DNA from 2 places in the Microbispora bryophytorum genome. Region 2 is predicted to be linked to the other one. Evidence: riboswitches for the same ligand, from Rfam matches in the RefSeq annotation. Region 2 holds a riboswitch; the other holds the start of a gene.

Region 1 (15,419 bases), on a different contig from region 2:
GGTCAGCAGCGGCGAGGGTAAGTCGGCCGGCCAGCACGACCCGGTTCGGCAGGCGGCGCGCGAGCGCGCCGGCGAACAGGGCCTGCTGTTCGACGAGCAGCCGACGGCGCTGCCTCAGGGCATCGGATACCGCGGGCCCACGGCGTGTGCCGCGGCCGGGATCACCTACCGGCAGCTCGACTACTGGGCCCGGACCGAGCTGGTGCTCCCGACGATAAGGGCCGCCCAGGGATCCGGGTCCCAGCGACTGTACAGCTTCCGCGACATCCTCGTCCTGAAGGTCGTCAAACGTCTTCTGGACACGGGGGTCTCCCTCCAGCAGATACGCACCGCCGTTCAGCATCTGCGCGACCGCGGCGTCAACGACCTGGCCCAGATCACCTTGATGAGCGACGGCGTGAGCGTCTACGAGTGCACGAGCGCCGACGAGGTGATCGATCTGCTGCAGGGCGGCCAGGGTGTGTTCGGCATCGCGCTCGGGCGGGTGTGGCGGGAGGTCGAGGGATCGCTGGCCGAGCTTCCGGGTGAGCGCGCGGAGGCCGCTCCGGATGCGGAGGGGGACCATCCGTCGGACGAGCTGGCCCGCCGGAGAAAGGCCCGCAGGACCGGCTGACGGATGCCCCGGCTATCACCGGGCTCGAACGGTCAGGCGCGCGCGCCGGGCCTGGCCGGTGGCAGGTCGAACTCGTCGTTACGCATACGCAGCAGGGCGACGGACGCGCCGGCGAAGCCCACGGCCGTGATCAGCAGGCCGATGCCCGACGCGGTGTGACCGGGCATGAACGGATGGGTGAACCCGCCGGCAGCGAGCAGAAGGCCCATCCAGGCCGGTGCCGCGCCGCCGCGCGATAGCGCGAGGCCGAGCAGTAGCAGGCCGACGACGATGCCCACGATGAACAGCAGGCTCGCCACCAGCTGTACGGGGTCGTCCTCGAGCGCGTTCTGAATCCTCGCCATGGTCGCCACGTCGAAGTGCCTGGTCACTGTCAGGTACGCCAGGTCGTCGCCGCCGCGGATCAAGGGGAAGCCGGCCAGGTCGCCGAGCAGCGCGAGGAGGACGCCCGCCGTGGTGAGCCTGGGAGCGCCGCGACGGGCCACCCAGGCCACGGCGAAGGTGGCCGGGATCAGCCCGACCAGGAACGGCAGGGCGAACCATCGGATCACGCCCGCGGCCTGCTCGTGGGCCGCGTACGCCGCGACCGTGGCCTCGAACGACTCGCCGCCGTCCACGGGGCTGAACAGGTAGTGGAGACCCATGCCGAGCATGGGGAGCGGAGCGACGACGGCGAGCAGCACCCGCCAGAAGCCGCGCACGTCCCGCGGCGGTTTCTGCGGGGTGGTGGCGGCGCGGGCGTCGATGGTCGGCTGCATGATGATCCTCCGAGAGTTCGGGAGCTGTCCGATCGAGTCCGAGGATGGGCGCGGACCGCTCCCTTCGTCGTGGGGGCATGGTCCCGATTCCGGTCCCATGCTCCCCGTGATCCGGGAGCACGCTCCTATGGCCGATGGGAGCGCCGGGGTCCGATGATGAGCGCATGGCAGTCAGGCGGGCCGGTCCGGTCGCGGTGCTCATCCTCACGGCCGTCGTGGTGGCGGCGGCGTGGGTGTCGTGGTTCCTCGGCGGGTTCACCTTCGCCGACGCGGCCGACGACTCCTACCTGCTGACCAACAGCGTCCAGGCGCTGACCTTCACCGCGTTCGGCGCGCTGGTGCTCGCCCACCGCCCCGGGCACCGCATCGGGCTGCTGTTCGTGGCGTACGGCGCCTGTTACACGCTGAGCGTGGCCTGCCTCGGGCTGATCACCGACGCGGTCGGGCTGCCGGAGGGGTGGGCGCGGGCGGTCGAGCTGTTCGGCATCACCGTGTGGATCCCGGCGCCGGCCGTCTGTCTTCCGCTGATCGTCCAGTTGTTTCCCGACGGCAGGCCGCTGTCGCGGCGCTGGCGGCCGCTGGCCGTCGCGACCCTCGCCGTCCTGCCGCTCACGCCCACCCTGACCCTGCCCGTGGTGGCCGGGCTGGCGGGGGACGGGCTGGCCATGGGGGAGCCGATGCTGCCCGTCGTCGCGGGTGAGGTCGCCCAGCGGCTGATTCCGGTGTTCGCCGCCGCCGACGCGCTGGTGCTGCTGGCCTCTGTCGGCGCGCTCGTCCTGCGCGTCCGCCGGTCCCGCGGGGTGCCACGGCTGCAGTTGATGTGGCTGCTGTGGGCGGTGGGACTGTTCGCCGCGCTCAACGCGCAGCGGATCGTGACGACCGACGGGCCGGTGTTGTTCCTGCTGACCCTGCCGCTGATCCCGGCCGCGGCCACGGTGGCGATCCTGCGCCACGGGTTGTACGACATCGAGCTGATCGTCAACCGGTCGCTGGTGTACGGGGTGCTCACGCTCGGCGTCGTGCTGGCCTACCTGGGCATCGTCGCGGGGCTGTCCGCGCTGGCGCGGGACCGGCTGTCGGCCACCCCGCTGATCGCGACCGCGGTCGTCGCGCTCGCCTTCGCGCCCGCCCGCTCGGCCGTACAGTCCGCGGTGGACCGGGTCATGTACGGCCAGCGCCGCGATCCTGCGGCGGCCGCCGCCCGGGTCGGCCTGCGGCTCGGCACCGGCCTGGACGGGGTCTTGCGTGCCGTGTGCGAGGCGCTGCGGCTGCCGTACGCCGCGGTCAGCTCCGACGGGCGGCTGGTCGCGACGTACGGCCGGGCGCCGCGGCTGCGGCACACCGTGCCGCTGGAGGTGGCCGGCGGGCCGCCCGCGGACCTGCTCGTCGGGCTGCGGGCGGGGGAGAGCCGGCTGTCCGGCGCGGACCGGCGGGCCCTGGGACTGCTGGCCGCCCCGGTCGGCCTGGCCCTGCAGGCGGTGCGTTTGTCGGAGCAACTGGGCGAGTCCCGCACGCGCATCGTGGCCGCGCGGGAGGAGGAACGCCGGCGACTGCGCCGCGATCTGCACGACGGCCTCGGCACCGTGCTCACCGCGGTGACGCTCAAGGCCGACGCGGCCCACAATCTGCGTCACACCGACCCCGAGCGGAGCGGGCGGCTCCTGCTCGACCTGCGCGCCGACCTGACTGCCGCGATCGCCGACATCCGCCGGCTCGTCTACGATCTGCGCCCGCCCGACCTCGACGAGCTCGGACTGCTGGGCGCGCTGCGCCAGCGCGCCCAGCAATCCTGGCGCCGCGAGCACGCCGGGTGCGTGGTCACGGTCGACGCCCCGGACGACCTGCCGCCGCTGCCCGCCGCGGTGGAGGTGGCCGCCTATCGCATCGCCACCGAGGCGGTCACCAACGCGCTGCGCCACGGCGGGGCGACGGCGTGCCGGGTCTCCCTGCGCGCCGATCACGCCCTGCACGTTGAGGTGAGCGACAGCGGCTCCGGGGGCGCCGGAGCGACGCCGCCCGCCGTGAGGTGCAGCTCACGCGCCCCGATGTCGTGGTCATGGACCTGCACATGCCGGGCGTCAACGGGGTGGAGGCCACCAGGGCCATCGTGCGCGCCGTGCCCGCCACCCGGGTGCTCGTGCTCACGATGTTCGAGGACGACGAGTCGGTGTTCGCGGCGATGCGCGCCGGAGCCTTCGGATACCTGGTCAAGGGCGCGAAGCAGGAGGAGATCGTCTGGGCGGTCCGCTCGGTCGCGGCCGGACACGCCGTCTTCGGCCCGAGCGTGGCTCGCCGGATCATCGACTTCTTCGCCGTCGGGGCCTCCCGCGCGCCGGCCCCGGAGCCCTTTCCCGAGCTCACCGCGCGTGAACGGGAGGTCCTCGACCTCATCGCGGCGGGACGGTCCAACCCCGCGATCGCCCGGCATCTGGCCATCAGCGGCAAGACGGTGAGCAACCACATCACCGCCATCTTCGCCAAGCTGGCGGTCGCCGACCGGGCCGAGGCCATCGTCCGCGCCCGCCAGGCCGGTCTCGGCGCCGATCTCGAGCAGGGTGCGAGTCGGGCCGATCCGGGGTAGCCGGTAGAGTGGGAACGGCCGACGACCTCGTGCGGGAGAGACCCCTGGCATTTCAGGGGCGCCGAAGGAGCAAACCTCCCCGGAATCTCTCAGGCATCCGTACCGCACGGACGAGGCGACTCTGAAAAGCAGGCCCGCCGGCCAGGCGGCGCCTCACCGAAGGGGAAAGCCGGGCTCGACGGCCCGGTGAAGCTCTCAGGTCCGATGACAGAGGGGGAGACCGCTTCACGACCGGCCGCGCCACCCAGGGCGCCGGACGGTCGCCGCAGGTCTCGACCCGCCCAGGAGGCCCCTGTCATGACCGATCGGTCCACACTTCGCGATCTTTCCGCTCCGCCCTTCGCCACCCGTCATATCGGCCCCTCCGAGGCCGGCCGCGCCCGGATGCTGGAGGCCGTCGGCTACGAGTCGGTGGCCGACCTGCTCGCCGTGGCCGTGCCCGAGGCCATCCGCACGCGCGGCCCGCTGAACCTGCCCGCGGCGGTGGGGGAGGCCGAGGCCCTGGCCGAGCTGCGCGCCCTCGCCGGCCGCAACCGGGTGCTGACTCCGATGATCGGCCTCGGATACCACGACACGATCACCCCGGGTGTCGTCCTCCGCAACGTGCTGGAGAACCCCGGGTGGTACACGGCGTACACGCCCTACCAGCCGGAGATCTCACAGGGGCGGCTGGAGGCGCTGCTGAACTTCCAGACGGTCGTGTCGGACCTCACCGGCCTCGACGTCGCCGGTGCGTCCCTGCTCGACGAGGCGACGGCCGCGGCCGAGGCGATGACGCTGGCGCGGCGGGCGAGCAAGGCGAAGACCGACGTGTTCGTGGTGGACGCCGACGCGCTGCCGCAGACCAAGGCCGTGCTGGCGACCCGCGCCGAGCCGCTCGGCATCACGCTGGTGGAGTCCGACCTCGCCGGTGAGCTGCCCGAGTGCTTCGGGGTCCTCGTCCAGTATCCGGGCGCGAGCGGCCGGGTGGCGTCCTTCCACGCGGTCGCCGAGCGGGCGCACGCCCAGGGGGCGCTGCTGGTGGCCGCGGCCGACCTGCTGGCGCTGACCCTGTTGGAGCCTCCGGGCGAGCAGGGCGCCGACATCGCCGTCGGCTCCTCTCAGCGCTTCGGTGTCCCGCTGGGCTACGGCGGCCCCCACGCCGCGTACATGGCCGTCCGCGAGGGCCTGCAGCGGCAGATGCCGGGCCGCCTGGTCGGCGTCTCGGTGGATGCCGACGGCCGCACGGCCTACCGGCTGGCCCTGCAGACCCGCGAGCAGCACATCCGGCGGGAGAAGGCCACCAGCAACATCTGCACCGCGCAGGTCCTGCTCGCCGTCATGGCCTCGATGTACGCCGTCTACCACGGCCCGGACGGTCTCAGGAGGATCGCCCAGCGGGCGCACCGGTACGCGGCCGTCCTGGCAGCCGGGCTGCGCGAGGGCGGCGTGGAGGTCGTCCACGACGAGTTCTTCGACACCGTGCTCGCCCGCGTGCCCGGCCGGGCCGCCGAGGTCGTGGCCGCCGCCGCGGAGCGGGGCGTGAACCTGCGCCTGGCCGGCGACGACCACGTCGGCGTCGCCTGCGACGAGAAGACCACCACGGACCACCTGCGGGCGGTCTGGGCGGCGTTCGGCGCGCCCGACCTCGTGGTCGAGGACCTCGACCGGGTGACCTCCGACGCGTTTCCGGCCGACCTCCACCGGACCTCGGACTTCCTCACCCACCCGGTGTTCCACTCCCACCGGTCCGAGACGGCGATGCTGCGCTACCTGCGGCGGCTGCAGGACAAGGACATCGCGCTCGACCGCTCGATGATCCCGCTGGGCTCCTGCACGATGAAGCTCAACGCGACCACCGAGATGGAGCCCATCACCTGGCCGGAGTTCGCGTCCATCCACCCGTTCGCGCCGGTGGAGCAGGCCGAGGGGTACGCCGAGCTGATCGCGACGCTGGAGGGCTGGCTGGCCGAGGTCACCGGCTACGACCGGGTGTCGATCCAGCCGAACGCGGGCTCCCAGGGCGAGTTCGCCGGGCTGCTGGCCATCAGGTCCTACCATCGCTCCAGGGGCGAGGGTAGCCGCGACGTGTGCCTCATCCCGTCCTCCGCGCACGGCACCAACGCCGCCAGCGCCGTCATGGCGGGCATGCGGGTCGTCGTGGTGGCCTGCGACGAAAGCGGCAACGTCGACCTGGCCGATCTCGCCGTCAAGATCGGCAAGCACCGCGACGCGCTCGCCGCGATCATGGTGACCTACCCGTCCACCCACGGGGTGTACGAGGAGACGATCGTCGAGATCTGCGAGCGGGTGCACGAGGCCGGCGGGCAGGTCTACGTCGACGGGGCCAACCTCAACGCGCTGGTGGGCCTGGCCAAGCTGGGCGAGTTCGGCGCGGACGTCTCCCACCTGAACCTGCACAAGACCTTCTGCATCCCGCACGGCGGCGGTGGTCCCGGCGTCGGCCCGGTCGCGGTCAAGGCCCACCTCGCCGAGCACCTGCCGGCGCACGTCTCGGCCGCGCCGTACGGCTCGGCGGGCATCCTGCCGATCTCGTGGGCGTACGTCAGGATGATGGGCGCCGACGGGCTGCGGCAGGCCACCGAGCAGGCGATCCTGTCGGCCAACTACCTGGCCCGGCGGCTGTCGCCGCACTACCCGGTGCTCTACACCGGCAAGGACGGCCTCGTCGCCCACGAGTGCATCGTCGACCTTCGCCAGATCACCAAGGAGACCGGCGTCACGGTGGACGACGTGGCCAAGCGGCTGATCGACTACGGCTTCCACGCGCCCACGATGTCGTTCCCCGTCGCCGGCACGCTCATGATCGAGCCGACCGAGAGCGAGGACCTGGCCGAGCTCGACCGCTTCGCCGACGCGATGATCGCCATCCGGGGCGAGATCGCGAAGGTGGCGTCGGGAGAGTACGACGCGACCGACAACCCGCTCCGCAACGCTCCGCACACGGCCGAGTGCCTCACCGTCGGCGAGTGGACCCACCCGTACTCGCGGGCGGTGGCCGCCTACCCGGTTCCCGGCCTGCGCGACGACAAGTACTGGTCGCCGGTGCGCCGCATCGACCAGGCGTACGGCGACCGCAACCTCGTCTGCTCCTGCCCGCCCCTGGAGGCCTACGAGGACTGATCAGTTGGGTATGTCGGCCCCGCCCGGCGGCCGGTCTCGTTAAGATCGCGGTGATCGTTTCTCATCACCTGCGACCATGCGAGGCCCCTGTATGACGGCCATCGATTCCGGGCGGCGGTCCGACCGGCTCGACCACGCGCGCCGGCTCGCCGAAGGCGGCGACCTCGACGGCGCGGCCGCGATCTTCGCGGAACTCGCCGCGGACGAGGACGCGCCGGACCGCGGCGAGGCCGGCGAGGGTCTGTCCGTCGTGGTCGAGCGGATGGCCGAGCGGCTGCTGGAGGACGGCGAGCCCGAGCGGGCCGCCGACGTCCTGCTTGAGGCGCTGTCGGTCAGCGCGGTGGCCGACCCGGCGCGGCTGCGGGTGCTGCTCGGCATGGCGCACCTGGAGATGGCGTGCGCGCAGTTCGCCGGAGCCGTGGAGGACAGCCGTCAGGAGGGGGCCGACGCCGGCACCGGCGCGCTCGCGATCGAACTGCTGGCCCGCACGCTGCCGCTGCGGGGCCGCGACGCCGACGCGGAGACCGTGTGGCGCTACGGCCTCGACCATCCCGATCCCGCGCTCGCCGAGCAGGTGCTGCTGCGCCTGGGCCGGGACGTCCGTCCCGGGATGGAGGCCGGCGCGGCCGGCTGAGGACGCTCAGCCGGCGGCGGTGAACCGACGGGCCGGATGTCAGCGCCCGGACGTCAGCGCCCGGACGTCAGCGCCCGGACGTCAGCGCTGGGAGCGGCGGCTGACGGCGTAGGCGAAGTTGACCGCGATGATCCCGCCCCAGGACAGGAGCAGGCCCGGGAGGTTCGCGTTTCCCACCGCGATCCCGGTCAGGGGGATGCCCAGGGCCAGCGACCCCATGGCCACGCCCACGGCGCCGTCCCTCTGCTTGACCACGGGGCCGGGCGGCTGGTGACGCAGCTGGGCCGCCACCTCGTTGCGTATTCGTGCGGCGATCTCGACGTCGAGCTTGTCGAGGAACGAGTCCACCAGCGCGTCCTCGTACTCGGGGCCGAGGTCACGACGGGCCGCCATGACGGCGCGCAGGTCCTCGCGGGTCGAGGAGGCCGCCGACGGCGGAGGAAGCGGCGGAGGAACGGGGCGCCCGGTCGCGGGCGGCGGCTGCTGCGATGTGATGTCCGTCACTGTGACATTCTGGCCCCTTCCGCGGGGGCGTGCCATCCTCCGATCGGAGGGTCGTGTCCTCCTGCTCCGGTCGGACCCGCTACCGTCGCCCGCATGGAGATCGAGACCCCGCACGGCCGTGCTCTGGCCGAGGTGGACGAGGCGGCCGATCCCCGGCTGCTGCTGGTCCTGACCCACGGGTCCGGGGGAGGTGTGGACGCCCCCGACCTGCTCGCCGTACGGGACGCGGTGCTGGCGATCGGGGGGACCGTCGCACGGGTGACCCAGCCCTTCCGGCTGCGCGGCGCGCGTGCGCCGGGGTCGGCGGTCAAGCAGGACGAGGCGTGGCTGTCGATCGTCGCCGCGCTTCGTGAGCGCCACCCGGACCTGCCGCTCGTCCAAGGCGGGCGCAGCAACGGCGCGCGGGTCGCCTGCCGCACCGCGCGCGCCGTCGGAGCCGAGGCGGTGGTGGCGCTCGCGTTCCCGCTCCACCCGCCGGGCAAGCCGGAACGCTCACGGGCGGAAGAACTACGGCAGGCGGGGATCCCCGTGCTCGTGGTCAGCGGAGATCGGGATCCGTTCGGCGTGCCGGACGAGAAGGACGCCGCACGTCTCGTGGTCCTCCCCGGGGAGGGGCACGAGTTCAAAAAGGACCCCGCCCGGGTGGGCGAGGTGGTGGCCCGGTGGCTGCTTTCGCCTAAGCGGCGCTGATGGCCATGTCGGTGGGGCGGTGCGGGGCGATGACGCCGCCGTCGGGCAGCAGCTCGCCGGTGTCCTCGAACAGCACGACGCCGTTGCAGAGCAGGCTCCAGCCCTGCTCTGGGTGACAGGCTATCGTGCGGGCGGCTTCTCGGTCCTTTGCATCCGCGCTGGGACAGGCCGGTTCATGAGGGCACATCGCCGGGGCTCCGTGTCTTATCGTTCGCTCTTGTTTGTCTTCCGGGTGCCCGTGGGGTATGACGCACACCACACTGGACTCCACCAGTTTGCGGCTCGGCCGCATCCGTACGACATAGTCCGTTCGGAGCATTTCCGCCGGTCGGGCAGGGGACCCGACCGCACCCCGAGCAGGCTCGCGCACACTGATGTGACCTAGTACACAAGAATGCCCCATTGGCGGCACCGGTCGGGCCTCGACACGCCGACGGTCGGGTAACCGAGATGTCACAGATTCCGGTCGGCGGACACGACCGATGCGGACCGACCGGAAATTCCAGGGGCTCAGCCGCCGAGGCCCGCGACCAGCGCGTCGAGGCCGTGCTCGAAGTCGCGCTCGCCCTCGGCGGTGCGCGCGTCGCGCACCTCGGCGTCCGGATCCGCCCACCCCGACTGCTGAACCTCCACCGCCACGCTGCCGAAGACGTAGGCGCGCAGCGCGCGGACCGCTCCGGCCGGGTCGCCCGCCCCCGACTCGCGCAACTGCTCGATCTGCTCCGTGATCGCGATGAGGGCCGACCCCTTCGGCGGCTTGGTCAGGGCCAGCGACAGCACGCCGGGGTGTTCGAGCAGCGCGGCACGGCTCGCGCGGGCCCAGGCGCGCGCCCTGTCCTGCCAGGTGGCGGCGGTGGCCGGATCGACCTGCACGGTCGTGACGTGCTCGGCGAGGGCGTCCATCAGCGCCTCCTTGCCCCGCGGCAGGTGGTGGTAGATCGCCATGGCCTCCACCTGGAGGGCGTCGCCGAGCCGGCGCATGGTCAGCCGGCGCAGGCCCTGGCCGTCGGCGATGTGCAGGGCGGCGTCGATGATCCGCTCGCGGGACAGGGGGACGGGTGGTCGCTTGGCAGGCACACGATCATGCTGCCATACTGATCCTTACTATGTAAAGGGGGGCGCACCCTGCGGTGCGGGTGCCCGCGCGGAGCGCGTACGCTACGGACTGCGACGCGAGTTCGATTGCGCGCGTCCGATCGCGCGAGTTCGATACCGAAGGGGCTGACGATGGCGTTTTTCCGTCCGCGGGTGAGCCGGGAGGCGGAGGTCCGCTACCACGCGGATCTGGAGATCCGGAAGGACTTCGACCACGTGCTGGAGAAGGTCCGGGTGGCGCAGCGGCGGTTCCAGGAGGCGAAGGCGGCGGGCGCGCCGCTCCCTGAGCTGCGTGAGGCGGCCCTGGGCTTCGACGCCGCCCTGACCGAGGGGCTGCGCGCGGCGGAGGCGGGCCAGCGCGCCACTTTCGGCGTGAAGTCCTACGACAGCAGGATCGCCCGGCGCAAGGCGAAGGCCACCCCCGACGGCGCGCTGTGGACCGACGAGGTGAACCGTCTGCGCACGCTGCGCGAGGCGCACCGCCTCAGCGGCATCCCGCGGGTGCCCCGCGCCTCCAAGACGGGCGACCCCGCCCGCCTGACCCCGCGCGACGTGCGCAAGGGCCTGGCCGCCGCCGGCCACTGAGCGCACGCAGCAGTACGGCCCGCACCCCCAGGGGTGCGGACCGTACGAGTATCCGGATCAGCCGGCCCGAATCTCAGCCGGCCAGAATCTCAGCTGGCCCGAATGTCAGCTAGCCCAGTCGAGCAGCGGGCGGGTGTTGCTCGGGTGGCGCAGCTTGGACAGCGACTCCTTCTCAAGCTGGCGGATCCGCTCACGGGTCAGGCCCAGGTGCTTGCCGATCTCGTCCAGCGTGTGCGGCTTGCCGTCGGCCAGGCCGAAGCGCAGGCTCATGATCTTGGCCTCGCGCGGCGACAGGTTGCTCAGCACGCCCTTGAGTTGCTCGGCCAGCAGCTGACGGTCCACGACCTCGGACGCCTCGGGGGAGTCGACGTCCTCGATGAGGTCGCCGATACGCGTCTCGCCGTCCTCGCCGATGGTCGAGTCGAGGCTGATCGGCTGCCGGCTGGTGCGCAGCAGCTCCTCGATCTGGTCCGGAGTCTTGTCCAGCTCGGCGGCCAGCTCCTCCGGCGTGGGCTCCCGGCCGAGCCGCTGGTGCATGTCACGCTCGACGCGCGACAGCTTCGACAGCATCTCCAGCACGTGGACGGGCAGCCGGATCGTCCGGGCCGAGTCGGCGAAGCCGCGCTGGATGGCCTGCCGGATCCACCACATGGCGTACGTCGAGAACTTGTAGCCCTTGGTGTAGTCGAACTTCTCGACGGCGCGGATCAGGCCGAGGTTGCCCTCCTGCACGACGTCGAGCAGGGCCATGCCCCGGTCGGTGTACTTCTTGGCCACCGAGACGACCAGGCGGAGGTTGGCCTCCAGCATGTGGTCCTTGGCCCGCCGGCCGTCCTCGATGACCCACTCCAGGTCCTCGCGCACGTGCGGGGGCAGGTGCTCGCCGTTATCGAGCCCGGTCTCCAGCTTGTACTCGGCGTACAGCCCGGCCTCGATCCGCTTGGCCAGCTCCACCTCCTGGGCGGCGGTGAGCAGGGTGCGGCGGCCGATGGACTTCAGGTAGGTGTGGACCGAGTCGCCCATGACCGAGGAGGTGTCGTCGAGGTCGAGCGTCCCGCCGTCCTCCACCTCGGCCTCGTCGGCCTGCGGCTCCTCGTCGTGCGGCTCCTCGGCGGCGGCCTTGGCCGTCTTCTTCGCCGCGCTCCTGGCGGCCGGCCCGTTCTTCGCGGCCTGCGCCGCGGCCTGGGCGGCCCGGCGGGACTTCCTGGCCGGCGTCGCGGGGGGAGCCCCCGCGCCCGTCTCGGCTGCCGCCTCGGTCTGCGCGACCGGCTCGCTGTCCGGGCCGCTGTCCGGGCCGCTGTCGGCGGCCAGGTTCACGCCCGCCTCCGTGAGCTCGCGCAGAATCGAGCGGCCCTCGACGGGGCTGACGCCGGCCTTGGCGAAGGCCTCGCGCAGCTCCGGCAGGGAAAGGCGACCCTGTGCGCGGCCTCGCTCCAAGAGCAGGTCGAGCGTCGTCGGGGTCGCCTCGCGCTCGGGCGAGGCCGCCACGGCGGTCCGGGGCATGAGGACACCTCCTCCTTGCGGAGTTCATGGTTGGTTCGCGGTCTGATGCTTGCGATCGGGGCGCGGCGTCCGGCGGCTCAGCGCACCAGTATCAATAACGCTCTCGTGCCCGGTTTGTTCCCTCACCTCGCGGGGGAGGTTGTCAGGTTCGCCCGGATGGGCCGTTCAGTTGGGGATGATGCTGACGCTGACCTGGGGCACCGGCAGGGGATTCGCCCCCTGGATGCGCTCGTCTGTCCAATAGTCGGCGACCCCGTCCGGGTCGTCCGTGAGCTCCTTCAGCACCACGTCGGGGTCGACCTCGGATCCGGACCGCGGCCCGGTGGGGTCGTCGTGGCCGGGATCGCCGGGGGAGACCTCGACCGAGCTCCCGTGGCCGCCCGCCGCCGGGCCGAGCTTGGCGGCGGGGGCGTCGCCCACCTTCGCGACGTCGTCCAGGCGGCCGGCGAAGGCGGCGGCCGTGACCGACGCCCCGCCCACGATGACGACGCCGACGAGCACGGCGGAGGCCATCATCTTGTGGGCCGGCGTGAGGCGGATCGGTTGCATGCGGCGTCCCCTTCCCCCTGCTCTTACAGACGCACGAAGGTCATCCGCGGTTCCGGTTCTTGAGTTCGACCATATCGGGTTTGCCGTTCGGCAGGAGCGGTATCCGGGACACCAACTCGACGGCGCGCGGCGCGGCGTAGGCGGGCAGCCGCTCCTTGGCGAACGCCCTCAGCTCGCCGAGCGTGACCTCGCCGCCATCGCGGGGGACCACGACGGCGACCAGGATCTCGCCCCACTCGGGGTCGTGCCGGCCCACCACAACGACGTCGCGTACGGCCGGATGCCCGGCCAGGACCTCGGCGACCGAGCCGGCCACGACCTTGCGGCCGCCGGTGTTGATCACGTCGTCGGCCCGGCCCAGCACGGTGAGCCGTCCGTCCTCGATCGAGCCCAGGTCGGAGGTGACGAACCAGCCGCCCTCGAAGGGCCGCTCCTCGCGCAGGCGGTAACCCGAGAACAGCACCGGGCCCGCGATCCGCACCCGTCCATCGCCGCCGATCTTGACCTCGACTCCGTCGAGCGGCAGGCCGTCGTACACGCAGCCGCCGCTCGTCTCGCTGGAGCCGTACGTGGTGACGATCCTGGCCCCCGCCGCGCGGGCCTCGGCCAGCAGGCCCTGGGGGGCGGCGGCCCCGCCGAGCAGGATCGTGCCGAAGGCCGCCACATCGGCTCCCGCGTCCAGCATCCGCCGCAGCTGGGTGGGGACCAGCGAGACGTGGTCCGCCCCGCTCGTGGCGACCTCGCCGGGGGAGAAACGCGCGTGGACGATCGGCTCGGTGCCGCACAGCAGCGACCGGACGAGCACCTGCGCGCCCGAGATGTGCGACGGCGGCAGGCAGCACAACCAGCGGTCGCCCTCGCGGGCTCCGAGCCTGGCCAGCGAGGCGCGGGCCGAGGCGAGCAGCGCCTCGGCCGTCAGTTCGACCCCCTTCGGGGCGCCGGTGGAGCCGGAGGTCGCGATGATCAGCGCGGCGTCGGACGGCTCACCGTCCGGCTCGCGCCGCACGCCGTCGGCGGTGACGACGTGGGTGGGGCGCAGCGCCTCAAGCGTCGCCTCGAGCGCGGGTCGCGGCAGGTCGGGCGACAGCGGCAGCACGGCGGGGCCGTCGCCGGTCAGGGCCTGCCGTACGGCGTCGGACAGAGCGGGCCCCGGAGGCAGGACGAGGGCGTGCACGGGTCGCTGTCTTGGGCGGTGTCCTGGACGGCTGAGCACGGTCGTAAGGTTAGTCCCGGCGCCTGATTGAGGACGACGCCTGGTTGGTGACGACGCCTGGTTGATGACGATAGGAGCGGGTGTGACGAGCGGGGTCGACTGGAAGCGGTCGGGCGAGTACGAGGACATCATCTACGAGACCGCGGAGGGGATGGCGAAGATCACCATCAACCGCCCCGAGCGGCACAACGCCTTCCGGCCCACGACCTTGTTCGAGCTCCGCGAGGCCTTCAACCGGGCTCAGGAGGACACCGAGGTCGGTGTGATCATCTTCACCGGAGCCGGGGACAGGGCGTTCTGCTCCGGCGGCGACCAGAAGATCCGCGGCGACGACGGCTACGTGGACGACAAGACCCACGGCATCGGCCGGCTCAACGTCCTGGACCTGCAGGTGCAGATCCGCCGCTGCCCCAAGCCGGTCATCGCCATGGTGGCGGGCTACGCCATCGGCGGCGGCCACGTGCTGCACGTCTGCTGCGACCTGACGATCGCCGCCGACAACGCGAAGTTCGGCCAGACCGGCCCCAAGGTGGGCTCGTTCGACGGGGGATACGGCTCCTGGCTGCTCGCCGAGACCGTCGGCCTCAAGCGGGCCCGCGAGATCTGGTACCTGTGCCGTCAGTACGACGCCCAGACCGCGCTCCAGTGGGGCCTGGTCAACGCGGTGGTGCCGTTGGAGCGCCTGGAGGAGGAGACCGTCCAGTGGGCCCGCGAGCTGCTGGAGAAGTCGCCTCTCGCGCTGCGCATGCTCAAGGGCGCGCTCAACGCGGTGACCGACGGCGCGGCCGGCATGCAGCAGTTCGCCGGCGACGCGACGCTCATCTACTACATGAGCGAGGAGGCCCAGGAGGGCCGCGACGCGTTCAAGGAGAAGCGCAAGCCGGACTTCTCGAAGTTCCCCCGCCGCCCGTAGAGGGCCGCGCGATGACGGGGGCCTCTCCGTTTTGCCGTACGCTTGCGGCTCCGAGAACGGGAGGAGACGGGCGGGTGGACAGGAACCGGGCCGGCCGGGGCGTTCTGGGGGCGCGGCAGTGAACCCGGCGACCGCTCTTTCGACCGTCCTGATCGACGAACTGGTGCGCTGCGGGGTCACCGACGTGGTGCTCGCCCCGGGCTCCCGGTCCGCGCCGCTGGCGCTCGCCGCGCACGCCGAGTCGCGGGTGCGGCTGCACGTGCGCTTCGACGAGCGTTCGGCCTCGTACCTCGCGCTCGGCCTGGCCAAGCGGTCCGAGCGGCCGGTGGCCCTGATCTGCACCTCGGGCACGGCGGCGGCCAACTTCCACCCCGCCGTGATCGAGGCGTCCGAGTCGGGCGTTCCGCTGCTCCTGCTGACCGCCGACCGGCCGCCCGAGCTGCGCGGCACCGGTGCCAACCAGACGATCGACCAGGTCAAGCTGTACGGCTCGGCCGTGCGCTGGTTCGCCGAGGTCGGGGTGCCCGAGGAGCGGCCGGGCCAGGTGGCCTACTGGCGGTCGCTGGTGTGCCGGGCCTGCCAGCGCGCCGCCGGGCCGCCGGACCCCGGGCCCGTCCACCTCAACGTGGCCTTCCGCGAGCCGCTGATCCCCGACGGC
Region 2 (15,419 bases):
TAGATCGCCTCGAACAGCCGCGCGGTCGCCCACGGCGAGGTCGACAGGCACTGCGCGAGCGTCCAGTCGACGAGCGCCGGAGAGACGTCGTTGCCGAGGTGCGTGGCGAACCACACCTGCGCCTGCCGGGCGAACCACTTCGGCCGGTCGGTGGCGAACTGGGCGAGCGTGGCGCGCAGCCCCTCCTCGGGGGCGCCCTCCGGGTTGTCCGCGGTCCGCTTGAGGAACGGCAGGACGGCGGAGACGAACGCGACCCGGGCCACCCTGTCCTCACCGTGCCTGACCAGGTAACGAGCGATTTCGGAGCCCCCTGCGGAGTGCCCGACCAGGGTCACGCGGCGCAGGCCGAGGTGCTCGATCAGCGCGGCCACGTCGTCAGCGAGGGTGTCCAGGTCGTAGCCCGTCGAGGGGCGGTCGGAGCGGCCGTGCCCGCGCCGGTCAAGCGTCACGCACCGGTAGCCGTGCTCGACGAAGAACGGAAGCTGGTACTCCCACATGTCGCTGTGCAGCACCCAGCTCGCCAGGAAAAGGATCGGCTCACCCTGCCCGTAGTCCTCGTAGGCCAGTCGCGTGCCGTCAGCGGTCTCGAAGAACATCCGCACTCCTCAGGTCTCGGTCGAACACGTCCGAGCCTGACGGGTGGCAGCGCGAAGATCGATTACGTGAGAGGTAAGCGGCGGGGCGCCCTGCCGAACCGACCGGGCGCCCCGCCTCCGACCCGGGTCACCGGACGCGCCCGCACGCGCGATGGCACCGGCAACCGGGCGGTGGTGAAGGAGAGGTTACGCACCTGCGACGTTCCCGGTTCCCGGTCGAAAGAAGCTGTGGCCCGGTGTAAGGGCTGCTCACGGCTTCGCCATGCCGTGTGCGGACGGATCGCGGGCCGCCCGGTCAGGACGAGACGAGGAACTGCGTGGCGGCGAGCTCGCGGTAGAGCTCGTCGGCCGCGACCAGCTCGTCGTGGGTGCCCCAGGCCCGCACGCGACCGGCCTCCATCACCACGATCCGGTCGGCCCCGGTCACGGTGGACAGGCGGTGGGCGATCACCAGGACCGTCGTCTCGCGCGCCACCTCCGCCACGACCTCCCGCAGCCGCATCTCGTTGACCGCGTCGAGCTGGGAGGTCGCCTCGTCGAGCAGCAGCAGCCTGGGCCGGCGCAGCAGTGCCCTGGCGATGGCGACCCGCTGCCGCTCGCCGCCCGACAGCAGGATGCCGCGATGCCCGACCGGCGTCCGCAGTCCCTCGGGCAGCCGCTCGACCAGGTCGTCCAGGCGCGTACGGGCGAGGGCGCGGGCCACCTCCTCGTCGGTCGCGCCGGGCGCGCCGAAGACGAGGTTCTCCCGCAACGTCCCCGCGAGCACGGGGGCGTCCTGCTCGACGTACCCGAGCATGGCCCGCAGCTCGCCGAGCGGCCAGTCGCGGATGTCGCGCCCGCCGACGGCGATCGTCCCCTCCTGCGGCTCGTAGAACCGCTCGATGAGGCCGAACACCGTCGACTTGCCCGCGCCGGAGGGGCCGACCAGCGCGGTCATGCCGCCGACCGGCACCTCGAACGTCACGCCGTTGTGGACCACCGGCCGGTCCTCGCCGTACCGGAAGACGACCCCGGAGAAGGTCACCCCGACGGGCTCGCCGCCGGCCCGCGCCACGGGTGCGGCGGCGGGCTCGGTGCGCATCGCGGCGATCTCCTGGATGCGGGTCACCGCGGCCAGGCCGTTCTGGATCTGGGTGAGGCTCTGGATGATCTGGCCGATCGGGGAGACCAGGTAGAACAGGTACAGCAGGAAGGCGATCAGGGCGGAGATCTCCATCTCCCCCGACGCGACCCGCGCGCCGCCCACCCCCAGCACCGCGAGGAACGCGAGCTGGACCGACATCCAGGCGCCGATCCCGGCCAGCGAGGTCCACGCGGCGGCGGCCACGCCACGGTCGCGCGCCTCGACGGCCGCCGCGCCCACCACCGCGGTCTCCCGCGCCTCCGCGCCGCTGGCCTTGACCGTACGGAACGCCTGGAGGGCGCGGTCGAGCATCGAGCTCATCTCGCCGAGCGCCACCTGCGCCTGGAGCGAGGCCCGCCGGATGCGCGGGGCGATGGCCACGCCCATGACGGCGACCAGGCCGACGACGGCGAGCGTGACCCCGAGCAGCAGGCCGTCCATGATCGCCATCATCACGGCGGCGCCGAGGAACATGAAGACCGCCCCGACCAGGGACGCGAGCGCGTCCGTGCACACGGCCCGCAGCAGGGTGGTGTCGGAGCTGACCCGCGACAGCAGATCGCCGGGCTTGAGCCGGTCCACGTCGGAGACCGTGAGCCGCAGGATGCGGTCCACCAGGCCCCGTCGCGAGTCGAGCACGATCGTCTCGCCCATCCGCTCCAGCAGGAACCGCCCGGCCGCCGAGATCAGCGCGCCGACCAGGACCGCGGCCGACAGCCCGAGCACCGGACCCGCCAGCGCGCCGCCCGCGCCGAACGCGTCGATCACCCGCTTGGCCATGACCGGCATGGCGAGCCCGGCGAGGCTGCCCACGAGGCTGAGCAGGCCGCCCAGCAGGAGCACCCGCCGGTGGGGTCGCACCTGGCCGAGCAGCAGCCGCCAGGAGGCGCGCTCCCCCAGGGACGCCTTCGGCCGTGGCGCGGGCTGACCACCGTCAGGGCCGTCGCCCTCCATCCCCATGGAGCCCCCTTCGCGCGAACCCAGCGTGCGATCTTCCGGAGACCCTAGTTCACCGGAAACGCCGGTGTGCGCGGGGATTTCGGGCCGATGTCGGCGGGACGGTCGCGCAGCGGCTCACGGAGCGGCTCACTGAGCGGCTCACGGGGCAGGGCGACCTCGCACGACCGGCCGGACGGGCCGCGCGTCCTCGACGAGGCGCAGGTGGAACGGCGGCGCCGGTAAGGGGGAAGACGCGGTCGCCGTCGCAGTATCGCCCGAGCACCCACCGTGACGGTCCGTCATCCGGGCACTCCGTAGAGCAGGCGGATCTCCCGGACGGTGTCCATGATCTCGTACCACGTGAGACACAGGTCGGCCTCGGCCTCCTCGCCACGCGCCTCGGCGGCCATCAACCGGTCCCCCGTGAGCAGCGCCGTCTCCCGTTTGAGCTGGGCCGCCATCCGTTGGAACACGAACCGCTCGCGAGACTCCATTACCGTCCTCCCGCCCCCCAACAGTTCTTACACAGGGTGAAATACCCACAGAACCGGCCGAAATACTCAGGGGAGATCCGCGCACGTCGCACGGGTTCCGGCGGGGTCAGCGGGGGCGAGGCCGGCCCGACCGCCAGGGACGCCCGGGGTGGTCCGCTCCCGGCCGTGGTCGCGAGGAGACGACCCGCCGCCGGTGGTGCGGGGCGGGCAGCGCGGGCGCGGGCAGGTCGTGGCGGCCGCAGACGAACTCCTGCACCGCGATCTTCGCCCGGATGACCGGGCGGCGCCAGCGCTCCTCCCGGTGGATCGCCTTGGCCATCAGGCGCGGCCGGGGCCGCCTCGCCCGCTCCGAGTAGCACCAGCGGGCCCAGGGCGAGCCGGGACGGGCCACCCGCACCGCCCCCACGTACAGCAGCGGCGGCACGAACAGTCCCAGCAGGCCGCTCCAGATCTTCCCCTTGAGCAGGGTGATCATGGCGAAGACGAGGTTGACGAAGAGGAACGCCGAAGCCGTCCAGCCGCCTCGGCCGTCCGTGCCGCTCCAGGCGAGCGGCCGCAGCCCGAGCAGCAGCAGGCCGGTGGCCGCGATCGCCACGAAGACCGCGTCCACGGAGGTGCGGCCCTCCTCCTGCCAGTAGACGTCGCGCAGGTGCAGGATCAGTGCGAACTCGTCGAGCACGAGGGCGGCGCCCACGCCGAACACGGCGGCGGAGAAGGCATACCAGCCGGTGGACACGTCCGACAGGACCAGCCCGGCCACCCCGCCGAGCAGCGAGAGCACCACGCCGAACACCACGTGGTGGATGTGCATCTCGCCCACGCTCACGTTGCCGAGCCACCGCACCCGCGCCCTGATCAGCCGTGCGTTCACCCGCGTGAAGACGAACGCCGTGATCAGCGCGACGAAGAAGCAGAACAGCGGCAGACGGTGCACCTCGACGATGCGTTCGTGAAACCAATAGGCCATGAAGCGATCCCCCGGCCTCCGATGCTACGTGGCGGGGGAAGCGGTCAGGCGAGAAAGCCGCGCAGCAGGGCCGCCGTGCCCTCCAGGTGCTCGGCCACCGCCCGTTCGGCGGCCTCGGGGTCACCGTCCACGATCGCGGCGGCGATGGCGGCGTGCTGGACGGCCGCGTGCTCGATGTTGGGCCGCAGCACGGGGATCGCGTTGAGCAGATCGGTCACCCGCAGCCGGGCGTCGGCGCAGGCGGCGGCCAGCAGCGGCGAGCCGCTCAGCTCCGCGATCGCCAGGTGGAACGCGATGTCCATCCGGCGGTAGTCGTCCGGCGCCGCGTCGTTCACCCCGGACAACCGGGCGGCCAGCGTCTCCCGCTGCCGCGGGGTCAGGTCGGCGGTCGCGAGCACCCGGGCCGCCCCGCACTCGACGGCCATCCGGAACGTCAGCGCGTCTTCGAGATCGTCCTCGCCCATGCGGGTGACGGCCCTGCGCAGGTCGCCCTTGCGCGGGCTCGGCGGCCGGTAGACGACGAAGGCCCCGCCGTACCGGCCGCGCCGCACGTCGAGGTAGCCGGCCTCCTGCAGCGCGCGGATCGCCTCGCGCAGCGTGACCCTGCTGATGCCGAGCCGGGTGGCCAGCTCGCGCTCCGGCGGCAGCTTCTCACCGTGCGGGACGACGCCGAGCTTGATGGCCTGCAGCAGGCGCTCGACGGTCTCCTCGAACGCGTTGCCCGCCCGCACCGGCCGCAGCAGCGACACCACGCCGGTGATCCCCACGGTCGCGTCCCGCGACACGGACGCGACCGGAGCCCGGGGGCCGGAGACGGACGCGTCCGCCGGGGTGCTCTCCATGCGCATCGTCCCTCCACCCGTCACCGCGGGTCCCCCGTCTCTGTGACCGAGGGTAAACCCCCCGGACATTGTTGACGACGAGGGGAACATGGTGCTTGCATGCCCTCAATGGTCTGATTCCAGACTTTTGGACGGGAGGCACCGTGCTCAGCGTGGAGCGACTCCGCGATGACGTCGAAGCGGGCCGCGTGGACACGGTCCTGCTCGCGGTCACCGACATGCAGGGGCGGCTGCAGGGCAAGCGGCTGTCGGCGCGGTACTTCCTGGAGGAGGTGCTGGACCACTCCGCGGAGGGCTGCAACTACCTGCTCGCCGTCGACGTCGACATGAACACCGTGGGCGGATACGCCATGTCGTCCTGGGAGCGCGGCTACGGCGACTTCGTCATGCGGCCGGACCTGTCGACGCTGCGCCGCGTGCCCTGGCACGAGGGCACCGTGCTGCTGCTGGCCGACCTCGTGTGGGAGGACGGCGCGGACGTCGTGCCCTCGCCCCGGCAGATCCTGCGCCGCCAGCTCGCCCGGCTCGCCGAACGCGGCTGGACCGCCTACGTCGGCACCGAGCTGGAGTTCGTCGTCTACGACGACAGCTACGAGCAGGCCTGGCAGCGGGGCTACCGCGACCTGACCCCGGCCAACCTCTACAACGTCGACTACTCGCTGCTCGGCACCTCCCGGATCGAGCCGCTGCTGCGCAGGATCAGGCTCGGCATGGAGGGCGCCGGGTTGTACGTCGAGTCCGCCAAGGGCGAGTGCAACCTCGGCCAGCACGAGATCGCCTTCCGGTACGCCGACGCGCTGTCCACCTGCGACAACCACGTGTTCTACAAGAACGGCGCCAAGGAGATCGCCGCCCAGGAGGGCAGGTCGATCACGTTCATGGCCAAGCCGAACCAGCGCGAGGGCAACTCCTGCCACATCCACATCTCGCTGCGCGACGCCGGCGGCACGCCCGTGATGGCGGGCGGCGAGCCGTACGGGCTGTCGGAGACCGGCCGGCGCTTCGTCGCCGGGCAGCTCGCGGCGATGCGGGAGCTGACGCTGCTCTACGCGCCCAACGTCAACTCTTACAAGCGCTTCGTGCCCGGCAGCTTCGCCCCCACCGCCGTCAAGTGGGGCGTGGACAACCGCACCTGCTCGCTGCGGCTGGTCGGCCACGGCCCCTCCCTGCGGATCGAGAACCGGGTGCCGGGCGGCGACGTCAATCCCTACCTCGCGGTCGCGGCCATGATCGCGGCGGGGCTGCGCGGCATCGACGCCGGGCTGGAGCTGGACGAGCCGTTCGGCGGGAACGCCTACGACTCCGGGGCCGAGCGGGTGCCCGCCACGCTCCGCGACGCGCTGACGCTGTGGGAGGGCTCGCCGATCGCCGAGGAGGCGTTCGGCAAGGACGTGGTCGAGCACTACGCCAACAACGCGAGGGTCGAGCTGGCCGCCTTCGACGCGGCGGTCACCGACTGGGAGCTCTATCGGGGGTTCGAACGGCTGTGAAGATAGTCAATCCGGCGACCGAGGACGTGATCGCCGAGGTCGAGATGGCGGACGCCGCGGAGGTGGACCGCGCGGTCGAGCGGGCCGTCCGGGCCTTCCCGGCCTGGCGCGCGGTCGCCCCGGGCGAGCGGGCCCGGCTGCTGCGCCGCTTCGCGCAGGTCGTGGAGGACCACGCGGAGGAGCTGGCGCGGCTGGAGATCACCGGCGCCGGCCACACGGTGGGCAACGCCCGCTGGGAGGCGGGCAACGTCCGCGACGTGCTGAACTTCTACGCGGGCGCGCCCGAGCGCGACCACGGCAGGCAGATCCCGGTGCCCGGCGGGGTGGACGTCACGTTCGCCGAGCCGCTGGGCGTGGTCGGGATCATCGTGCCGTGGAACTTCCCGATGGTCGTCATGACCTGGGGAGCCGCCCCGGCCCTCGCCGCCGGAAACACGGTGATCGTGAAGCCGGCCGAGTGGACCCCGCTGACCGCGCTGCGGCTGGCCGAGCTCGCCCTGGAGGCCGGGCTGCCCGAGGGCGTGCTCCAGGTCGTCCCCGGCGAGGGTGAGGTCGCCGGCGCCCGGCTCGTCGAGCACCCCGACGTGCGGAAGATCGTGTTCACCGGCTCGACCGAGGTCGGGAGACTGATCGGCGCCAAGGCCGCGGAGCAGGTCAAACGGGTGACGCTGGAGCTGGGCGGCAAGAGCGCCAACATCGTCTTCGCCGACGCCGACCTCGACAAGGCCGCGGCCTCGGCGCCCATGGCGGTCTTCGACAACTCCGGCCAGGACTGCTGCGCCCGCTCGCGCATCCTGGTGGAGCGCTCCGTCTACGACGACTTCCTCGTGCGCCTGTCGCAGGCGGTGCGGGAGGTGAAGGTCGGCGACCCGAACGACCCCGCGAGCCAGATGGGCCCGCTGATCAGCGCCGAGCACCGGGAGCGCGTCGCGTCGTTCGTCGACCAGGCCGACGTGTACGCCGCCGGGTCCTGCCCGAGCGGACCCGGCTACTGGTTCCCGCCCACCCTGCTGGCCGGGTCGTCCTCGTCCTCGGAGTCCTTCCGCAGGGCGTTCACCGAGGAGATCTTCGGACCCGTGGTGACCGTCGTGCCGTTCGAGGACGAGGCCGACGCCGTACGGATCGCCAACGACACGGCGTACGGCCTGTCGGGGTCGATCTGGACCCGCGACGTGGGCCGGGCGCTGCGGGTGGCGCGGGCCGTCGAGGCGGGCAACCTGTCGGTCAACTCGCACTCCAGCGTCCGCTACTGGACCCCGTTCGGCGGCTTCAAGCAATCGGGCCTCGGGCGGGAGCTCGGCCCCGACGCCCTGTCGGCCTTCACCGAGACCAAGAACGTCTTCATCTCCACGGAGTAGAACAATGCAGCGTTTGCAGGACCGCGTCGCCGTCATCACCGGGGCGGGCAGCGGCATCGGGCTGGCCACGGCCCACCGGTTCGCCCAGGAGGGCGCCAAGGTCGTGGTGGCCGACCTCGACGAGGAGGCCGGCGCGAAGGCGGCCGGTGAGGTCGGCGGCCTGTTCGTCAAGGCCGACGTGGCGAACGAGGACGACGTGGCCCGGATGTACCGGACCGCGTTCGAGGAGTTCGGCAGCGTCGACATCGCGTTCAACAACGCGGGCATCTCGCCGCCGGACGACGACTCCATCCTGGAGACCGGCATCGACGCCTGGCGCCGGGTGCAGGAGGTCAACCTCACCAGCGTCTACCTGTGCTGCAGGCACGCCATCCCGTACATGCAGCGGCAGGGCAAGGGCTCGATCATCAACACCGCGTCGTTCGTCGCGGTGATGGGCTCGGCCACCTCGCAGATCTCCTACACCGCCTCCAAGGGCGGCGTGCTCGCGATGAGCCGGGAGCTGGGCGTCCAGTTCGCCCGCGAGGGCATCCGGGTCAACGCGCTGTGCCCCGGACCGGTGGACACCCCGCTGCTGCGGGAGCTGTTCGCCAAGGACCCCGAGCGCGCCCAGCGCCGCCTGGTCCACGTGCCGATCGGCCGCTTCGCCCGGGCCGAGGAGATCGCCGCGGCGGTCGCGTTCCTCGCCTCCGACGACGCGTCGTTCATCACCGCCTCGGAGTTCCTGGTCGACGGCGGCATCTCCGGCGCGTACGTCACTCCGCTGTAAGGGGTAAGCCCATGGCTCGTCCCGTGATCGGCGTGACGTGCTACGTCGAGCCGGCGAGGTTCACCGTCTGGGAGATGACGGCGGCGCTGCTGCCGTACATGTACGTCGACCACATCGCGCGGGCGGGCGGCCAGCCGGTCATCCTGCCGCCCGCCGGGGAGCCGGCCGCGCTGGCCGGGCGGCTGGACGGGCTGATCATCGCGGGCGGGGGCGACATCGACCCCGCCCGCTACGGCGCGCCGCCCGCCGAACAGACCGGATATGTCCGGGAGTTCCGCGACGAGGCGGAGTTCGGGCTGATGGAGGCCGCCCTGCGCACCGGCCTGCCGTTCCTCGGCATCTGCCGGGGCCTGCAGGTGCTCAACGTGGCGCTGGGCGGCACCCTCCACCAGCACCTGCCCGACGTGGTCGGGCACACCGCCCACTCCCCCGCCCCCGGGACGTTCGGCCGCCTCCCTGTACGGCTCTCGCCGGGGTTGGCCGAGATCTACGGCGGCGAGGACCTCACCCCCGCCCACTATCACCACCAGGCGATCGACCGCCTGGCCGGCGGGCTGGAGGTCACCGCCCGCTCCGACGACGACACGATCGAGGCCGTCGCGGTCACGGACGCGGCGTTCGCCCTGGCCGTCCAGTGGCACCCGGAGGCCGACGAGGACGGCCCGCTGTTCCACGCCCTGGTCACCGCCGCCGGCCGGCGTCGCCCCGGTCGCGCTTGAGCGGTCCGATCGCGCTTGAGCGGCCCGGCCACCCGCCCGGCGCACCGAGGCCGGGCCCCGCGTGCTCCCGGCCTGCTCCCGCGGCCGGAGGCGGCGCCGCGACGACCCGGTGAGCGCCGGAATCGATCATTGACCATCGCGTAATCGGCGTCGCACTCTCACTCCGCCGGCATGGACAGTCGGCGAGAGCATGATCTGAAACCGATTTCATTTGGGTTATCGGGCGTATCGGCGCGCACGGGGCAGGGCATTGCGGCCGCGAGAGCGGAGTTTATGGGGTTCCGCAGCGGCCGACATAGAAACGGCGTATTTTTGACGAAAGCCGCCGGGGAGAGATATGGTCAAATGGCGATCAAAGCCGCATCGTCGGCGCGTTCACGCTGCTTTCATGCGAGGGGAACCGTGTTTTACGCCGTGCTCGGACCGTTCCTGGCCATGAAACCTTCAGGGGATGTCATCGCCGGGCTCGCTCCGAGGCACCGGCAACTCCTCGCATTGTTCCTGCTCAATCCCAATATCGCGGTTCACCGGGACCGGCTCATCGATCTGTTGTGGAATGGCCGCCCCACTAAATCAGCGCCGCGGAATCTTACCACCTACATCGCACAGGTGCGGCGACGCCTCTCGCCGCGCGACCCCGACATTTCTCCGCTGCACACCCTGGACGGCGGCTACCTTCTTTCCGTCCCGTCGGGATCCGTGGATGCTGCAGTATTCAACCATTTCGCGGAACAGGCCAGAATCGCTCGCGAGAATGGCGATTACCACAATGCGGCGAGGATGTTCGAGAACGCGCTGAGCCTCTGGCGGGGCGACGCCCTGCCCGCGATGCGGCACGTGGACGAGCTGTCCGCCTGGGCCGAACGGCTCGACGAGGACCGGCGCGCGGTGACCGAAGACCTCTTCGACGTACGGCTGGCGCTCGGGCACCATCACGAGATCGTCGGCGGCCTGGCGCAGTGGGCACGGCGCCACCCGCTGCGCGAACGGCCGCACCGGCAGCTCATGCTGGCGCTGCATCGCTCGGGCCGCACCCACGACGCCTCGGCGTCCTATCAGCGACTGCGCCGGACCCTGGTCGACCGCCTCGGCACCGAGCCGTCCCCCGACACCCAGGCCCTCCACCAGCGGATCCTCACCGGCGACGACCTTCCGTCCGCTCTGACGCGTCTGTGCGCGGCGCATCGGCCGTCACGCGAGTGCGATCGCAGGTCGTGACGAGAGCCCCGCGAGGACCGGATACCCCGATCGGGGAAATCGGGGCGAACCTGCCGGTTACGGGGATGGCGGCGAACCACTAGGCTTGCAGGACACCAGTGATCCCGCGCGGGAGAGCGTCCTGGCATCCGGTCAGGGCCCCTGAAGGAGCAAGCCCTCCCCGCGAACCTCTCAAGGCAAAGGACCGTGCGGGCCAGGTGACCTCTGGAAAGAAGGCCGGAAGGCCTCGCCGAAGGTGAAAGTCCGGTAAAGATCGGACGAAGCTCTCAGGCGCCGATGACAGAGGGGGAGGATGCCCGATGTCAAACGCAGCATCCGTCCTTCCGAGGTGCGCATGTCCCGATCCACCCCGCTGCGCGGGGTCCACGAAAGTCTGGGCGCGACCCTGACCGACTTCGCGGGCTGGCAGATGCCCCTGCGTTACGGCAGTGAGTCGGCCGAGCACAACGCGGTGCGCACGGCCGCGGGGCTGTTCGACCTGTCCCACATGGGAGAGATCTTCGTCGTCGGCGCACAGGCGGGCGAGGCGCTCGACCGCGCCCTCGTGGGCCACCTCAGCGTCCTCGCGCCCGGCCGCGCCCGCTACACGATGATCGTGAACGAGACCGGCGGCATCCTCGACGATCTCATCGTCTACCGCCTCGACGAGGACCGGTACATGGTCGTCGCCAACGCCTCCAACTACGCCCTCGTCGCCCGTGAGCTCGCCGACCGCGTCCGCGGCCACGACGCGCGGGTGACCGACCGGTCGGACGAGTACGCGCTGGTCGCCGTGCAGGGCCCGCGCGCCGCCGGGATCCTGGCCGCGCTGACCGACGCCGACCTCGACGATCTGAAGTACTACGCCATCGTCCCCGGCGTCGTCGCGGGCGCGCCCGCCCTGATCGCGCGCACCGGATACACCGGCGAGGACGGCTTCGAGCTCTTCGTGGCGAACGAGCACGCCGTGCCGCTGTGGAACGCCCTCGCCGAGGCGGGCAAGGACGCCGGGCTCGTCCCCGCAGGGCTCTCGGCCCGCGACACGCTGCGCCTGGAAGCCGGCATGCCGCTCTACGGCAACGAGCTGAGCGCCGCGATCACGCCGTTCGACGCCGGCCTCGGCCGGGTCGTCCGCTTCGACAAACCCGGCGACTTCGTGGGCAAGGCCGCCCTCGAACGGGCAGCGGAGAACGGCACCAGGCGGCGCCTGGTCGGGCTCGCCGCGCTCGGCCGCCGCGTGCCCCGCCACGGCTACCCCGTCACCCGGGAGGGCGCCGTCGTCGGCGAGGTGACCAGCGGCGCTCCGTCGCAGTCCCTCGGCCGCCCGATCGCCATGGCGTACGTCGACGAGGGCGCCCTGGACAAGGGTGGCCTGGCCGTGGACATCCGGGGCAGCCAAGAACCGGTCGACGTCGTCGATCTGCCTTTCTACAGGAGGAGCAAGTGAGCACCATTCCGGACGACCTGAGCTACACCAAGGAACACGAGTGGGTGGCCGGGATCGAGGACGGCCTCACCGTGACGGTGGGCATCACCGCGTACGCCGCCGAGCAGCTCGGCGACGTGGTTTTCGTGGAGGTGCACGCGGAGGCCGGCTCGACGGTCGCGGCCGGCGACACGGTCGGCGAGGTGGAGTCCACCAAGTCCGTGAGCGACATCTTCGCGCCGGTCGGCGGTGAGGTCGTCGAGATCAACCCCGCCGTCGTGGACGACCCCTCGCTGGTCAACTCCGACCCGTACGGCGAGGGCTGGCTGTTCCGCGTGCGCGTGGAGCAGGAGCCGGACGACCTGCTGTCGGCCGCGGAGTACACCGCGCTGACCTCCGGCGAGTCCTGACGGCCACCGGAGACGTGTGAAAGGCGACGGTCAATGGCGATCAGCGTCTTCGACCTGTTCAAGGTGGGGATCGGGCCGTCCAGCTCGCACACGGGCGGCCCGATGGCGGCGGCGCACAGGTTCGCCCGCGGGCTGCACCGGGACGGGCTGCTGGAGAAGGTCACCCGGGTCGAGGCCGTCCTGTACGGCTCGCTCGGGCTGACCGGCAAGGGCCACGGCAGTGACAAGGCGGTCCTGCTGGGCCTGTCCGGCGACAAGCCCGAACTGGTCGACGTCGACACCGTCGACGAACGACTGGCGGCGATGCGGGCGAGCGGCACGGTCACCCTGTACGGCGTGCAGGAGATCCCGTTCGTGGTCGGCGAGCACCTCGTCTTCGAGCGCAGGCTGTCGCTCCCCCACCACCCGAACGGCATGCGGTTCACGGCGTACGCCGGCGACGCGGTGCTGCGCGAGAAGGTGTACTACTCGGTCGGCGGCGGCTTCGTGGTGGACGAGAACGCCACCGGCGCCGACCGGATCAAGCCCGATGACACGGCGCTGCCGTACGCCTTCACGACCGCGCACGAACTGCTCGCGCACTGCGCGGAGACCGGCCTGTCGATCTCCGGCCTGATGATGGAGAACGAGAAGGCCTTCGGCCGTACGGAGGAGGAGATCCGGGATCGCCTGCTGCACCTGTGGGCGGTCATGGCCGAGTGCGTACGGCGCGGCACCAGCCGCGAGGGCGTCCTGCCGGGCGGCCTCAAGGTTCGCCGCCGGGCCCACCAGCTGCACCGGCGGCTGCAGGGTGAAACCGACGGGACCGACCCGCTGCGGGCGATGGACTGGGTCACGCTGTTCGCGCTGGCCGTCAACGAGGAGAACGCCGCGGGCGGCCGGATCGTCACCGCGCCGACCAACGGCGCCGCCGGTATCGTCCCGGCCGTTCTGTCGTACTACATGCGTTTCCTCCCGGGTTCCGGTGAGGACGGCGTCGTCCGTTTCCTTCTCACCGCGGGCGCGATCGGCGTGCTGTTCAAGGAGAACGCCTCCATCTCCGGCGCGGAGGTGGGCTGCCAGGGCGAGGTCGGCTCGGCCTGCTCGATGGCGGCGGCGGGCCTCACCGAGGCGCTCGGCGGGACGCCGGAGCAGGTCGAGAACGCCGCCGAGATCGGCATCGAGCACAACCTCGGCCTGACCTGCGACCCGATCGGCGGGCTCGTCCAGATCCCGTGCATCGAGCGCAACGCCGTCGCCTCGATCAAGGCGATCGCCGCCGCCCGCATCGCGCTGCGCGGCGACGGCCGCCACTTCGTGTCGCTGGACAAGGCGATCAAGACGATGCGCGACACCGGCAGGGACATGCTCGACAAATACAAGGAGACCTCGCGCGGCGGCCTCGCCGTCAACGTCATCGAGTGCTGACCCCCCACCCCCGCCGTGATCTTGTAATTTGTCGCAGGCGATGCCCCTCACCTGCACCGGAACCCTTCGTGATCATGCAGAAAATCGGCGAGCACCCACCTCACCTGCCGTGGAACCGTTCGTGATCATGCACGCGGGCAGAACGTCGGCCGGAGCCAATAAGGTGGTGACTTCCCCGGCGAGGAGGAGGGCCGTCACGTGAGGTGGCGCGAGGCGCTGCGCCCGCATCGGGCGTTCCTGGTCGTGCTGGTCGCGGGCGTCGCACTGCGCGCGCTCGCCGTGCTCGGCTACCGGCCCGCGTTGTGGTTCTGGGCCGATTCCTTCGCCTACCTCAGCTCGGCCCTCGACCTGCGGCCGCTGCCCTCGCGGCCGTCCGGCTACTCGCTGTTCCTGGCGGCGCTGAGCCCGCTGGGAAGTATCACCGCCGTCGTGATCGTCCAGCACCTGCTCGGTCTCGGCATGGCCGTCTGCGTCTACGCGGTGCTGCGCCGGCGGACACGGCTGCCGGGCTGGGGAGCGGCGCTGGCGGCGGCGCCGGTGCTGCTCGACGTCCACCAGATCCAGCTCGAACACCTCATCATGGCGGACCTGCTGTTCACCGCACTGGTCGTGGCCGCCGTGACGATCCTGTTGTGGCGCCCTCGCCCGGGCGCGTGGTCCGTCGTCGCGGCGCTGCTGCTGCTCGGATGCGCCACGGTCACCCGCACCCTCGGGCTGCCCCTGATCGCGCTGGCGCTGCTGCCGGTGCTGTTCGCCGGACGCTGGAGGACCGCCCTCGCCGGACTCGCCGCCGCGTCCGCCGTGCTCGGCGGGTACGCCGTCTGGTTCCACGACGCCCACGGGTCGTACGGGATGGGCGGCAGCAGCACGTGGCTGTGGTCGCGCACGATGACCTTCGCCGACTGCTCGGTCATGAAGCCGCCGAAGGAACTGGCGGTGCTGTGCCCGTCGGGGCCCCGGCTCGCCGCGCCCGCCTACATCTGGGCCGCCGACTCGCCCATCCAGCGGGTGAAGAAGGACAAGGACCGGCTGGCGAGCGAGTTCGCCTCGCTGGCGATCCGCAGCCAGCCCCTCGACTTCCTGGCGACCGGGCTGCACGACGCCATGTGGGCGTTCGAATGGGACCGGAAGGTCTACCCCGCCCCGGGTACGCAGAGCGCGTACGTGTTCCCCGCCTCGGTGAAGCCGTTCACCTCCAAGGTGGCCTCCGGCGGCCGTACGGCCGGTGAGCTGACCACCGCCTACCAGGGAAGCTCCGGGGACACGAAGGTGGTCGAGCCGTTCGCGGGATGGCTGCGCGCCTACCAGGAGCAGGGCTTCCTGCGCGGGCCGCTGCTGGCGGCGATCCTGCTGGCCGGGCTCGCCGGGCTGGTGACCAGGCGGTGGTCGGCGCTGCTGCCCTGGGCCGCGGCGGCGGCCCTGCTTCTGCTGCCGCCCCTGATCGCCGCCTTCGACCACCGCTATGTGGTGCCCGTCGTGCCGCTCGCCTGCCTGGCCGCCGGGCTCGCCCTCGGCACGGGCGCGACCGCCGCGCCGTGGCGCGCGGAGGGCAGATCAGGGGACAAATCAGAGGGCAGATCAGGGGGGCGGTCAGGGAGGGGGTCAGGGAGGCGGTCAGCGGCGGCGGACATGCAGGCGAACGACCGCAAGCGCGTCGTCGCGGCCGACCGCGCGGCGAACGC

The links. A riboswitch is a leader RNA that binds a small molecule or an ion and turns the genes downstream of it on or off. The one in region 2 is predicted to bind glycine.
Region 1: another riboswitch for glycine. It lies ahead of gcvP (aminomethyl-transferring glycine dehydrogenase); the one in region 2 lies ahead of gcvT (glycine cleavage system aminomethyltransferase GcvT).

What each region holds. Positions count from the first base shown of each region.
Region 1 covers NZ_JBICTF010000005.1:173,126-188,544, forward strand. Annotated here, with positions in the region: gene ACGFIB_RS18140 (MerR family transcriptional regulator) at 1-613, shown strand, start outside; gene ACGFIB_RS18145 (hypothetical protein) at 646-1,371, opposite strand; partial or broken gene ACGFIB_RS18150 (histidine kinase) at 2,535-3,101, shown strand; gene ACGFIB_RS18155 (LuxR C-terminal-related transcriptional regulator) at 3,440-3,952, shown strand; glycine riboswitch at 3,975-4,067, shown strand; gene gcvP (aminomethyl-transferring glycine dehydrogenase) at 4,250-7,075, shown strand; gene ACGFIB_RS18165 (hypothetical protein) at 7,167-7,709, shown strand; gene ACGFIB_RS18170 (hypothetical protein) at 7,791-8,213, opposite strand; gene ACGFIB_RS18175 (alpha/beta hydrolase family protein) at 8,307-8,903, shown strand; gene ACGFIB_RS18180 (DUF5999 family protein) at 8,890-9,090, opposite strand; gene ACGFIB_RS18185 (TetR/AcrR family transcriptional regulator C-terminal domain-containing protein) at 9,414-9,980, opposite strand; gene ACGFIB_RS18190 (hypothetical protein) at 10,131-10,583, shown strand; gene ACGFIB_RS18195 (RNA polymerase sigma factor) at 10,689-12,086, opposite strand; gene ACGFIB_RS18200 (hypothetical protein) at 12,252-12,635, opposite strand; gene ACGFIB_RS18205 (AMP-binding protein) at 12,676-13,809, opposite strand; gene menB (1,4-dihydroxy-2-naphthoyl-CoA synthase) at 13,931-14,761, shown strand; gene menD (2-succinyl-5-enolpyruvyl-6-hydroxy-3-cyclohexene-1-carboxylic-acid synthase) at 14,880-15,419, shown strand, end outside.
Region 2 covers NZ_JBICTF010000009.1:24,056-39,474, forward strand. Annotated here, with positions in the region: gene ACGFIB_RS27505 (alpha/beta fold hydrolase) at 1-596, opposite strand, end outside; gene ACGFIB_RS27510 (ABC transporter ATP-binding protein) at 892-2,679, opposite strand; gene ACGFIB_RS27515 (hypothetical protein) at 2,958-3,152, opposite strand; gene ACGFIB_RS27520 (hypothetical protein) at 3,259-4,119, opposite strand; gene ACGFIB_RS27525 (FadR/GntR family transcriptional regulator) at 4,164-4,967, opposite strand; gene ACGFIB_RS27530 (glutamine synthetase family protein) at 5,114-6,451, shown strand; gene ACGFIB_RS27535 (aldehyde dehydrogenase family protein) at 6,418-7,809, shown strand; gene ACGFIB_RS27540 (3-oxoacyl-ACP reductase) at 7,814-8,578, shown strand; gene ACGFIB_RS27545 (gamma-glutamyl-gamma-aminobutyrate hydrolase family protein) at 8,590-9,297, shown strand; gene ACGFIB_RS27550 (AfsR/SARP family transcriptional regulator) at 9,643-10,515, shown strand; glycine riboswitch at 10,615-10,712, shown strand; glycine riboswitch at 10,713-10,808, shown strand; gene gcvT (glycine cleavage system aminomethyltransferase GcvT) at 10,850-11,941, shown strand; gene gcvH (glycine cleavage system protein GcvH) at 11,938-12,330, shown strand; gene ACGFIB_RS27565 (L-serine ammonia-lyase) at 12,364-13,737, shown strand; gene ACGFIB_RS27570 (hypothetical protein) at 13,936-15,419, shown strand, end outside; gene ACGFIB_RS27575 (hypothetical protein) at 15,352-15,419, opposite strand, start outside.